2 regions of the Mesorhizobium sp. BR1-1-13 genome follow, and region 2 is predicted to be linked to the other one. Evidence: predicted binding sites of a transcription regulator. Region 2 holds the regulator's gene; the other holds the start of a gene.
What was found. The regulator LexA, encoded in region 2, represses DNA repair genes until DNA is damaged. The targets are predictions, from matches to a motif close to TGTTCNNNNTGTGTTCNG.

Region 1 (5,529 bases), on a different contig from region 2:
TCTAGCATGAACCCCGAAGTTCCATGCATGTCGTTTTTCTCCAGAACCCGTCTTTGGACGACATGCGCCAACCGACCCGACCGGCCGCCCTTCGCCGGCCCAGCGTGGGAGGAGTTTTGATATGCCGCAGATCATTTTCTTCGCCGTCGTCGGGATCGCCGCCTATTTTGGCTACCGCACCTTTATCCGCGAGGCCGAGCGTGTAACCGCCAAGGTGCGGCGCACCGAAAAGCAGACGGCAAACGGCGCGATGGGGACGCTGGTGAAGGATCCGAAGACCGGCGAGTACCGGCTGGCCAAGGACTGATCCTCATTTCACTCGCAATCGAGAGCCTGGAATCCGGTCAGCGCGTCCGGATGTGGCCGGCGCCCGCCAAGATAAACCTTGCTCTGCACGTCACCGGCAGGCGCGATGACGGTTACCACCTGATCGAAAGCCTGGCGGTGTTCACGCGCTTTGGCGATAGGATCGAGATCGCGCTTGCCGAACGAGACGATTTCAGCGTGTCCGGCCGCTACGCTCCGGATGTTCCTGTCGACGGCAGCAATCTGGTGCTCAGGGCGCGCGACGCGCTGCGGCAGGCGGCCGGTCTTCGGAGCACGCCGCCGGTCGCCATCAGGCTCGAAAAGAACCTGCCGGTCGCCTCCGGCGTCGGCGGCGGATCGAGTGATGCGGCAGCGGTGCTGCGCGGCCTGGCATCGACCTGGCAACTCGACATCGACGAAGCCGCGCTGGCGCGGATCGGGCTTTCGCTCGGCGCTGACATTCCCATGTGCCTGGCGGCCAGGCCGCTGATCGCGCGCGGCATCGGCGAGGAGCTATCGATCGTGCCCGATTTCTCGGCGCTCGGACTGGTGCTGGTCAATCCCGGCAAGGCGGTCTCGACAGCCGACGTGTTCAACGCGCTGTCGCGGCGCGACAATGACGCGCTGCCGCCGCTGCCGCGCGTGATCGACTTCCACGGCCTGCGCAACTGGCTGGAGATCACGCGCAACGACCTTGAGCCCGCGGCCCGCGCCATCGAGCCCGCTATCGGCAAGGCACTTTCGGTGCTGAGCAAGGCCGGAGCCGGTTTTGCCCGCATGTCGGGTTCCGGCGCCACGTGCTTCGGCCTGTTCGAGACCGGCAACGTCGCCAAGCGCGCGGCCGCGGACATCCGCGCCCGGCAACCCGACTGGTTCGTCGCCGCGACGCGCAGCATGACGGCGGAGGCAGATGCCCATGGCCAGGACTGACGAGAACCGTTCTTTCATCCCCGTGCGCATCGCGGTGCTGACCGTTTCCGACACGCGCAGCCTTGCCGACGACAGGTCCGGCCAGACGCTGGCCGATCGTATCGCGGAAGCCGGCCACATCCTCGCCGCCCGCGACATTGTCACCGACGACCGCGACAAGATCCGCGACAAGGTTCTGGCGTGGTCGCGTGACAAGGACATCGACGTCGTCATCACCACCGGCGGCACCGGCTTCACCGGGCGCGACGTGACGCCGGACGCGCTGGAGCCGATCTTCGAAAAGCGCATGGACGGCTTTTCCGAGGTGTTCCACCGCATTTCCTACGACAAGATCGGCACCTCCACGATCCAGAGCCGGGCGACCGGCGGCGTCGTCAACGCCACCTTCGTCTTCGTGCTGCCGGGCTCGCCCGGCGCCTGCAAGGATGCCTGGGACGGCATCTTGAAGGCGCAGCTCGACTACCGGCACATGCCCTGCAACTTCGTCGAGATCATGCCGCGCCTGGACGAGCACCTGCGGCGCGGCATGTCGGCTCCGTGAAAGCCGAGGCAACGCGCTGGTTTCAAGCCGCGTTTGCCAGGCAGAACACCACCTTCGCCTTCGAAAGGCCATTCCAAACCGGATGCGGCAGGACGTATCGTCTCGCGGCGGCGGCCATCGCCGTTGACGACGGGATGGATGCGATGACTGTGCATAGTGGCGGGTGCCATTGCGGCAACATACGCCTTCGATTTTCAACCGAGCTCGATCCATCGAAAATCGAGGTCCGCGCCTGCCAGTGCTCGTTCTGTACCAGGCATGGCTCGCGCGCCGTCGCCGATCCGGACGGCAGGCTGATCATCTCAGTCAAGGACGTCCGGCGATTGAAGAAATACCGTTTTGGATTGGGGACGGCCGACTACCTGATCTGCGGCGAATGCGGCGTCTATACCGCCGCAATCGCCGGAGAGGACGATGCCAGAGCAATCGTCATCATCAACGCCCTGGACGATCGAAGGTGGTTCAGTCAGGAACCGATCCCTGTGGACTACGGCGCGGAAAGCAAGGCACAGCGCCAAGCCAGGCGTCGCCTTCGCTGGATGCCCGTCGAAATGCGCTTTAGCGAATAACCGGCTCGCCGTGGAAACGTCGGCGCCAGGGCCGCGAGACGCCGAAACCACTTCCATCATCAGCCGCGGCCTGCGCGCCGGCACCCGCGTGATCGGAAGCTAGCTGCGCGTCACATGTGCAACGCATGTAGACAGGGCAGCTGCAAAATCATTTGGACGGGCGGTGCTCTTGTTTTGCCGGAGCGGCCCAGATTTCGGCATCCAGCCGCTTGGTCGCCAGGCCGCGAGCGAGGGCCTCGGCGCCGCCGGCTTTTTTCGACAAGGACGCGGCCTGGCGCTTGCTGATCAGCAGCCCGTCGGCCAAGGCCCGATTTCCCGAGAAGATCCGGGCCAGGAATGGCGCGCGGCCGGCGCGTGTGCGTGAAAACCGCGCCGCCATGGTTTGCCTCGCGGTATGCGCAACGACCTCGTCGATCCATCCGTCGACCAGTCGCGCACCCGGTTCCAGCAGCAACAGCCAATCGCCCTTCGCATGCCGGATGGCTGCCGCGACCCCGTCGGTCGCATACTGGCAACCGGCATGCTCGGCGACGCGATGGGTCTGGTCGGTGGAACCGGTGTCGCAGACGATGACCTCGCGCACCACGCCCTCGACCGCGCCGCCAATCAGCGTCGCCAGCGTGCGGGCGAGGCCCTCCTCGTCATTGTGGGTCTCGATGAGAACGGTGAGCATCGTTTGCCGAATAGCGGAAAGCGGAACGCAGCGCCAGTTTTTGCGGCGCACCATAAAAAGTTCTTGCTTTGTTCTGGCCTGGTAAATAGGATTAAATTCATGAGCAGAGCGATTCGAAGCAACATGGACAGTCCCTGGGAGCGGGCGAAGATGGAACCGATCATGCGCGCCGACATTGCCGCCTTCGGAGCAGGACGAGCCGAGATGGCCAACGCGATGATCGAGCAGAGCGGCATGCGCGTGCGTCCGGACCGCAACCGCGGCCGGTCGGCAGGCATCAACCCGTCCGGTCGGTTCGAGCCCGTCAGCCGGCATGTCTTCGACGATGGCTGGAACTCGCTGGAGGAACTGCCTCCCTTCAAGACCGAGGTGCAGGTCGAGAAGCCGCGCACCATCATCACCCGCAATGAATCGCCCGACATCTCCTTCGACCGCTCGATCAATCCCTATCGCGGCTGCGAGCATGGCTGCGTCTACTGCTTTGCGCGGCCTACGCATAGTTTCATGGGCCTGTCGCCGGGGCTGGATTTCGAATCCAAGCTGTTCGCGAAGCCGGACGCGGCGCGCCTGCTTGACAAGGAACTGTCGAAGGACGGTTACCAGCCGCGGACCATCGCCATCGGCACCAATACCGATCCCTACCAGCCGATCGAGAAGCAGTACCGGATCATGCGCGAGATCCTCGAAGTGCTGGAGGCGCGCGGGCACCCGGTTGGCATCGTCACCAAATCCGCCCTGGTGACGCGCGATATCGACATCTTGTCACGCATGGCCGAACGGGGCCTCGCCAAGGTGGCGTTGTCGGTGACGACGCTCGACCGCATGCTGGCGCGCACCATGGAGCCACGCGCCTCGACGCCGACCAAGCGGCTGGAGGCGATCAGGCAGCTTGCGGATGCCGGCATCCCTGCTTCGGTCATGGTGGCACCGATCATCCCCGGGCTGACCGACCAGGAGATGGAACGCATCCTCGATTCGGCGCACCATGCCGGCGCACGCGAGGCGGGCTATGTCGTGCTGCGCCTGCCGCTCGAGGTCAGCCCGATCTTCAAGGACTGGCTGCTACGCCACTATCCCGACCGCTATCGCCATGTGATGTCGCTGATCCGCTCGATGCGCGAGGGCAAGGATTACGATTCGGAATGGGGCAAGCGCATGAAGGGCGCAGGTCCTTACGCCTGGCAGATCGGCCGGCGCTTCGAAATCACCGCCAAGCGACTCGGCCTCAATGCCGAGCGGCGCACGCTGCGGACCGACCAGTTCGTCGCCGCCGGCAAGGACCAGGAGCAGTTGATGCTGCTTTGAACGACCGCGGCTGTTTGCCGCCGTGGCGAAAAATCCCGTCCGGCCTGCCCCGGCCTGCAGACGGTGCCCTCCCGGTCCGGCGCCCCACCCGACCCGGAGGGACTTGCGGAGAATCAGAGCCGATGCGAACCTCGCCGCAACATGGCTCGCGCGCGTTCTGATTCTCCGCCTCTCTTCGAAATCGTCGAGAAACCCGATTTCTCCTTCGAGACGAAGGCGATGGCCGAAGGTCTGTGGCCAGTGGCGGGGATGGACGAGGCCGGACGCGGCCCGCTGGCCGGACCGGTGGTGGCGGCTGCGGTCGTGCTCGACCCTGCCAACATCCCAGACGGCCTCGACGATTCCAAACGACTCAGCCACTTGCAGCGCGAGGCGCTGTTCGTGCGCATCATCGGCTCCGCGCTTGGCGTGTCGATGGCCTCCGTCAGCGCCGAGGGCATTGACGGCAGCAACATCCTCAAGGCGAGCCTGGAGGCGATGCGCCGTGCGGTCGCCGGCCTGCCGGTGCGGCCGAAGCTCGCGCTTGCCGACGGGCGCGACGTGCCGCCGGGCCTGCCTTGCATGGGGCGCGCGCTGATCAAGGGCGACCAGCGCTCGCAATCCATCGCCGCCGCCTCGATCGTCGCCAAGGTGATGCGCGACCGCATGATGTGCGGCTGCGGCAGCCATCACCAGCACTACGGCTTCGAAGTGCATATGGGCTACGCCACGGTCCGCCATCGCACCGCGATCGAAACGCACGGGCCGGTGGCGCGGCTGCACCGTGTGTCCTTCGCGCCATTCAGGCTTGAAGGTGCCGAGGTGGTGGAAGAAGAAAGCTTCGCCGGGCTGGATTGAGCCGGCAGCGATAACAGCTGATCTCCCCCACGTGGGGGAGATTGGCAGCCTCGGCGCACCACCCAACAAAAAAGCCGCCAGGTTGCCCGGGCGGCCTTTTCAATTCTGCTGGTTGTCAGCTCAGTTCAGCTTCGCCTTCACATCGGCGAGCGAGGTCTTGAACAGGTCCGCTCCCGCCTTGGCGTCGATCTTGCCGGCGAGCAGCGTGCGAGCGGCTTCGACGGCGATGTCGACGGCACTGGCGCGCACTTCGCCGATCGCCTCGCGCTCGGCCTGACCGATCTTCTGTTCGGCGAGTGCGGTGCGCCGCGCGACGTAGTCCTCGGTCTTCTTGTGCGCCTCGGCGGCGAGCAGTTCAGCTTCGCGCT
Region 2 (5,529 bases):
CGAAGCGGGCGGCGCCCTTGTTCACGTCGCCGATGTCGAACCAGGCGATCATGTCCTGGATCGACATGATCTCGTCGTCGCCGTGGCTCCAGCCGAGCCGAGCCAGATAGTTCAGCAGCGCTTCGGGCAGGTAGCCCATGGCGCGGTAGGCCTCCACGCCCAGCGCGCCGTGCCGCTTCGACAGCTTGGCGCCGTCGGCGCCGTGGATCAGCGGTATGTGCGACATTGAAGGCACATCCCAGCCCATGGCGTTGTAGATCACGGTCTGGCGGGCGGCATTGGTCAGGTGGTCGTCGCCGCGGATGATGTGGGTGACGCCCATGTCGTGGTCGTCGACGACGACGGCATGCATGTAGGTCGGATTGCCATCCGAGCGCAGGATGATGAAGTCGTCCAGATCCTTGTTGGGAAAGCGCACGTCGCCCTGGACACGGTCATGCACCACCGTCTCGCCCTTGGTCGGCGCCTTGATGCGGATCGCGCCCTTGACGCCAGGAGGCGCCTGCGAAGGGTCGCGGTCACGCCAGCTTCCGTCATAGCGCGGCGGCAGGCCCTTGGCCCTGGCCGCCTCGCGCATTGCCTCAAGCTCGGCAGGAGTCTCGTAGCTGTAATAGGCCTTGCCCATGCGCACCAGCTCCTCGGCCACCTCGCGATGGCGCGGCGCGCGCTCGAACTGCGAGACGGCCTCGCCGTCCCAGCCAAGACCGAGCCAGGAAAGGCCGTCCAGGATGGCGGCCGTTGCCGCATCGGTGGAGCGCTCGCGGTCGGTGTCCTCGATGCGCAGCAGCATAGTACCGCCGGTGTGCCTGGCGTAGAGCCAGTTGAAGAGCGCCGTACGCGCGCCGCCAATGTGCAGGTAGCCGGTGGGCGAGGGGGCAAAACGGGTGACAACCTTGTCGGACATACAACTCTCGGGAAACGTCTGGAGCGAGGTGCGGATCACGCGCACTTTCGCGCGTCGCGCGTTCATGTAGCATAGGGTGTCGAGGGCGCAAGGGGCAGACCCGATGGCTGGAGCGGGCCGGGGCGCGGAGGAAGGCGAGGACGTCGTTACCGGCGTCAGCGAACGCTCTCTCTTTGTCATGCCCGCGCCGGCCTCATTGCCGCTGGCGCCGTCGCCCTTACAGCAGCCCGGCAAGTCGATGCCGCCGGATGTTTCCGCGCCGCCTGGCGTCCCTGCTGTCCGCGCGGCCTCGCGCCTGCGCCGGGAGTTCGGTCGTGCTTCATGGCCTCGCCTGCGCAACGGCGTGGCCAGAGCCGCCGAGCTCGAACTCGATCGGGGCATAGCCTTCCTGCTCGTCCCGGTGTTCCTGGCGTGCGGATCGATTGCCTATTTTTCGTTGGCGGCGGAGCCGGGCTTTGCCAAGCCCGTCGCGGTCGCGATCCTGATGGCACTGTGCGCGCTCGTTTCGCGCTCATGGCCGAAAACGCACCTGTGCTTCATGGCGGCGCTGTTGTGCGCGCTCGGCATGCTCGCCGGCAAAGTCGAGACTTGGCGGGCGGGAACGCGGATGCTGGGCTCGGAAATCTCCACGCAAGTGACCGGCCGCGTCGTTTCGGTCGACCAGATGGAGACCGGCCGCATCCGGCTGACCATCGACGTGACATCGACCGCGCGGCCGAAACTGCGCTACGCGCCGGAGCGCGTTCGCCTTTCGGCGCGCAAGGTGCCGGCTGAAGTGACCGCCGGGTCCCTCGTGACCGGCTATGCCAGGCTGTTGCCGCCAACCGGACCGGTGCGGCCGGACAGCTATGACTTTTCCTTCGACAGCTACTTCGCCGGCATCGGCGCCAGCGGCTTCTTTCTCGGCAACCCCAAAATCGTCTCGGCCGATGACAGGCCGCTGTTGGCTGGCCTTTCAGCCGCGATCGAGAGCGCTCGCGAAACCATTGCCGACCATATCAGAGGCAGCATCGGCGGCGCCGAGGGCGAGATCGCCGCGGCGCTGATCGTGGGTGTGCGTGCAGGTATTCCCGACGAGATCAACGAAGCGATGCGACGCACCGGCATCTATCACATCATTTCCATCTCCGGGCTGCACATGGCGCTGGTCGCCGGCACAGTCATGGGTCTGCTGCGCGGCGGCTTCGCCTTGTTCCCGAACTTCTCTTCCCGTCGGCCGGTCAAGAAATACGCGGCCGCAGCCGCCCTTTTCTCGATCGCTGCCTATCTCGTCATTTCAGGCGTCGTCGTTGCCGCCGAACGGAGTTTCATCATGCTGGCGGTGATGCTGATCGCCGTGCTGTTCGATCGTGCGGCACTCACCATGCGCAACCTGGCGATTTCGGCGATCGCCGTCATCGTGGTGTCGCCGCACGAGGTGGTAGGGCCGAGCTTCCAGATGTCGTTCGCCGCCACCGCGGCCCTGGTCGGCGCCTATGCCGGCTGGTCGGATCGCAAAGCCGACAAAGCGCGGACCCCGCCGCCGCAACGGACCTTGCCCGGCCTCCTGACGCGAAAACTGCTGCTGGCGACAGGTGGGCTGGCAATGACCTCGATCATCGCGGGAAGCGCCACGGCGCTTTTCGCCATCTGGCATTTCCAGCGCGTGTCGCCGCTCAGCCTGTTCGCCAATCTTGCAGTCATGCCGATCGTTTCCGTCGTGATGTTTCTTGCGGTTGCCAGTGCGCTGCTGATGCCGTTCGGGTTCGATGGACCATCGCTTTATCTGATGGGCAAGGGACTGACCGCGATGATCGCCATATCGGGATGGATCTCGCAACGCTCGCCGGTCGACGCGGTCGGGTTGATTTCGCAGCAATCCGTTCTTCTGGTGGCGATCGCCCTGGTCATCGCGACGATGGCCACGACATGGCTGCGGCTGGCGGCACTTCCCTTCGCGCTCGCCGGCCTGTTGACCGTCTCGGACACGCGCACGCCGGACGTGCTGATTTCGGAGGATGCCCGCTTGGTGGCGCTGCCGATCGGCGGCGGCGAGCTCGCGATCAACCGGGCGCGCCCGAACGAATTCACGGTCGACAACTGGAAACGCGCGCTGAAATCCGAAACCATCGTTGCGCCGGAGCTGTTCGGCAGCGGAGACGGACAGTTCGACATCTTCGATCCCGCGCAACTTCCGGCGGGAGCGCCTTTCTATTGTTTCACCGGCCTGTGCATGGCCCGGCATCCCTCCGGGGCGATCATTGCGCAGGTGGAGGATCGCAAGGATGCCTGGAGGGCCTGCGCCTATGCGGATCTGATCGTCATCAACGACCCCGGGGGCTACGACCCCTGCCACAATCCGCTGGTTCTCGTCATCACCAAGCGGCAGCTCGCTCGCAAGGGAAGTGCCGCCGTATTCTTCGACCAGCAATCGGCGACGGCACCGGCCCAGGTCAGCTTTGCCGTCGACAGGCCATATCGGCCCTGGCACGAACAGCGAAAATTTTCACGTGAGGCAAGGGGACTGCCGCCTTACCGTAAACCCGAAAAGCCCACCGCCGAACCCGCTCAGTAGCGCCTGATCAGTCCGACCAGCTTGCCTTGCACCTTGACCCTGTCCGGTCCGAAAATACGTGTTTCATAGGCCGGATTGGCGGCCTCAAGCGCAATCGAGGCGCCCTTGCGACGGAAGCGCTTCAGCGTCGCTTCCTCCTCGTCGACCAGGGCCACGACAATCTCGCCGGGACTTGCGGTGTCGGCGTTGCGGATGATGACCGTATCGCCGTCGAAGATGCCGGCCTCGATCATCGAATCGCCCTTGACCTCCAGCGCATAGTGCTCGCCGCCCATGATCATGTCCGGCGGCACCGAAATGGAATGCGTCTGATGTTGGATAGCGTCGATCGGCACGCCCGCAGCGATACGGCCCATGACCGGGATCGACACCGCTGAAACCGCGTCGTCGTCATTGCCGGCAGCGGGCAGACGCGAAGACGTCGCCGGCTTGATCTGCCGGCTAGGGCTGCCCTGTCCGAGGCTGCCCTGGATGACGCTCGGGGAGAACTTCTTTGCCGCGTTAAGACCCGGCGCGATCGAGTCCGGCAGGCGCAGCACCTCCAGTGCGCGCGCCCGGTTGGGCAGGCGGCGAATAAAGCCGCGCTCCTCCAACGCTGTGATCAGCCGATGAATTCCCGACTTGGAGGCGAGGTCCAGCGCTTCCTTCATCTCGTCGAAGGACGGCGGAATGCCGCTTTCCTTCAGCCGTTCATGGATGAACATCAAGAGTTCATGTTGCTTGCGCGTGAGCATGGCGGCCCCCAAAGGCATTGCACGAAGGGTCTGGAACCAGAATCAGAAAACAAACCCAGAACAAACACTATCTGTTCCAGTTGTGTTCCGCAACCATTTAAAGTTTAATGAATTTGTTAAGGCGGCGGAAACGAAACGCCCTCCCGCAGCCAGCATCCTGCCAACGCGATCCGTCGTCAATGCGCTCTCAGGCTCTTTGAAACTATTTTGGTTAATGGCCTGTGGCCCGGCCGATCTCCACTCTTGGTACAAGCCTGAAAACTGTGTGACCGGCAGGTGCCGGCTGCCTTTCGGGGCGGATCAAAATCTCCGCGGCTCGTGAACGAAACGAAACCAAAATGCCAACTTCCTGCCGGAAAGTGGCCAGACATCACCGGACGCGACGGGCTGCGTTCGTTCGCTCCTTGCTTCCCGTTCGCTTGACTAAACCGTATAATAATGTACGGTTTTCGAAGAGGAACACCAATGACCACGCCGAAGCAGGCCGCGCGACGCGAACGGATAGAGGAGGCCGCCTATGCGGTGCTCCGGGAAACCGGCTACAAAAGCGCCTCCCTGCTTGCCATCGCCAAGCGGGCATCGGCCTCGAACGAAACCCTTTACAACTGGTACGGCAACAAGCAGGTCCTGTTTCGATCCTTGATCGAAGCCAATGCGGGAGAAGCAAGGAAGCTGCTGGAGGACGCTCTTCACCAAGCGCGCGATCCACTCGAAACCCTGAATTCGCTCGGGCCAGTCCTGCTGACCCTTGTGACGGGCGACAAGGCGGTGGCGCTCAATCGCGCCGCAGCCGGCGACGTCAACGATACAGGCACGCTGGGCCAATCGATCGCGCAATTCGGCCGCAATACCATAATGCCGCTTGTCGGCGACCTGCTTCGAACCGCAAGTCGGGCCGGCCTGATCGCCTGTGACGATCCTGTCGAAGCCGCCGACATCTACATCAGTCTTTTGATCGGCGATCTCCAGGTTCGCCGGATCGTCGGGGTGCTCGAGGAGTTGCCTCGGCCGGAAATCGAGCAAAGATCGAACCGGGCGTTCACCCTGTTCTTGCGCCTCTATGCGGCCAGCCCTTGCCCCGGCGGCAAAACAGCCGGCCCGTTTCCGGGGCGCTCTTCTCACCGAGGAACATCGTGACCATGAGCAAAATTCCCGATCTCGCAGCGATCGAGGCAATGGACACCGCGGATCCGCTGCGTGCCATGCGTGACCGCTTCACCTTGCCTCAAGGGGTGATCTATCTCGACGGCAATTCGCTGGGCGCCGCTTCCCCCGCCGTGTTCGGCGAGCTGCAGAAGGCCGCCACGCAGGAGTGGGCGCAGGATCTGATCCGCGCC

Region 1: LB533_RS05655 (PA0069 family radical SAM protein) is a predicted target of LexA. The motif match lies at 3,078-3,095, and genes of this name have one in related genera.

The regions. Positions count from the first base shown of each region.
Region 1 covers NZ_JAIUIH010000002.1:249,891-255,419, forward strand. The annotation lists gene LB533_RS05630 (hypothetical protein) at 122-307, shown strand; gene LB533_RS05635 (4-(cytidine 5'-diphospho)-2-C-methyl-D-erythritol kinase) at 358-1,236, shown strand; gene moaB (molybdenum cofactor biosynthesis protein B) at 1,223-1,777, shown strand; gene LB533_RS05645 (GFA family protein) at 1,774-2,346, shown strand; gene LB533_RS05650 (glycosyltransferase) at 2,495-3,019, opposite strand; gene LB533_RS05655 (PA0069 family radical SAM protein) at 3,170-4,324, shown strand; gene LB533_RS05660 (ribonuclease HII) at 4,466-5,161, shown strand; gene LB533_RS05665 (F0F1 ATP synthase subunit B) at 5,282-5,529, opposite strand, start outside.
Region 2 covers NZ_JAIUIH010000010.1:102,697-108,225, reverse strand. The annotation lists gene gltX (glutamate--tRNA ligase) at 1-904, opposite strand, end outside; gene LB533_RS22005 (ComEC/Rec2 family competence protein) at 1,008-3,458, shown strand; gene lexA (transcriptional repressor LexA) at 3,452-4,192, opposite strand; gene LB533_RS21995 (TetR/AcrR family transcriptional regulator) at 4,658-5,329, shown strand; gene kynU (kynureninase) at 5,332-5,529, shown strand, end outside.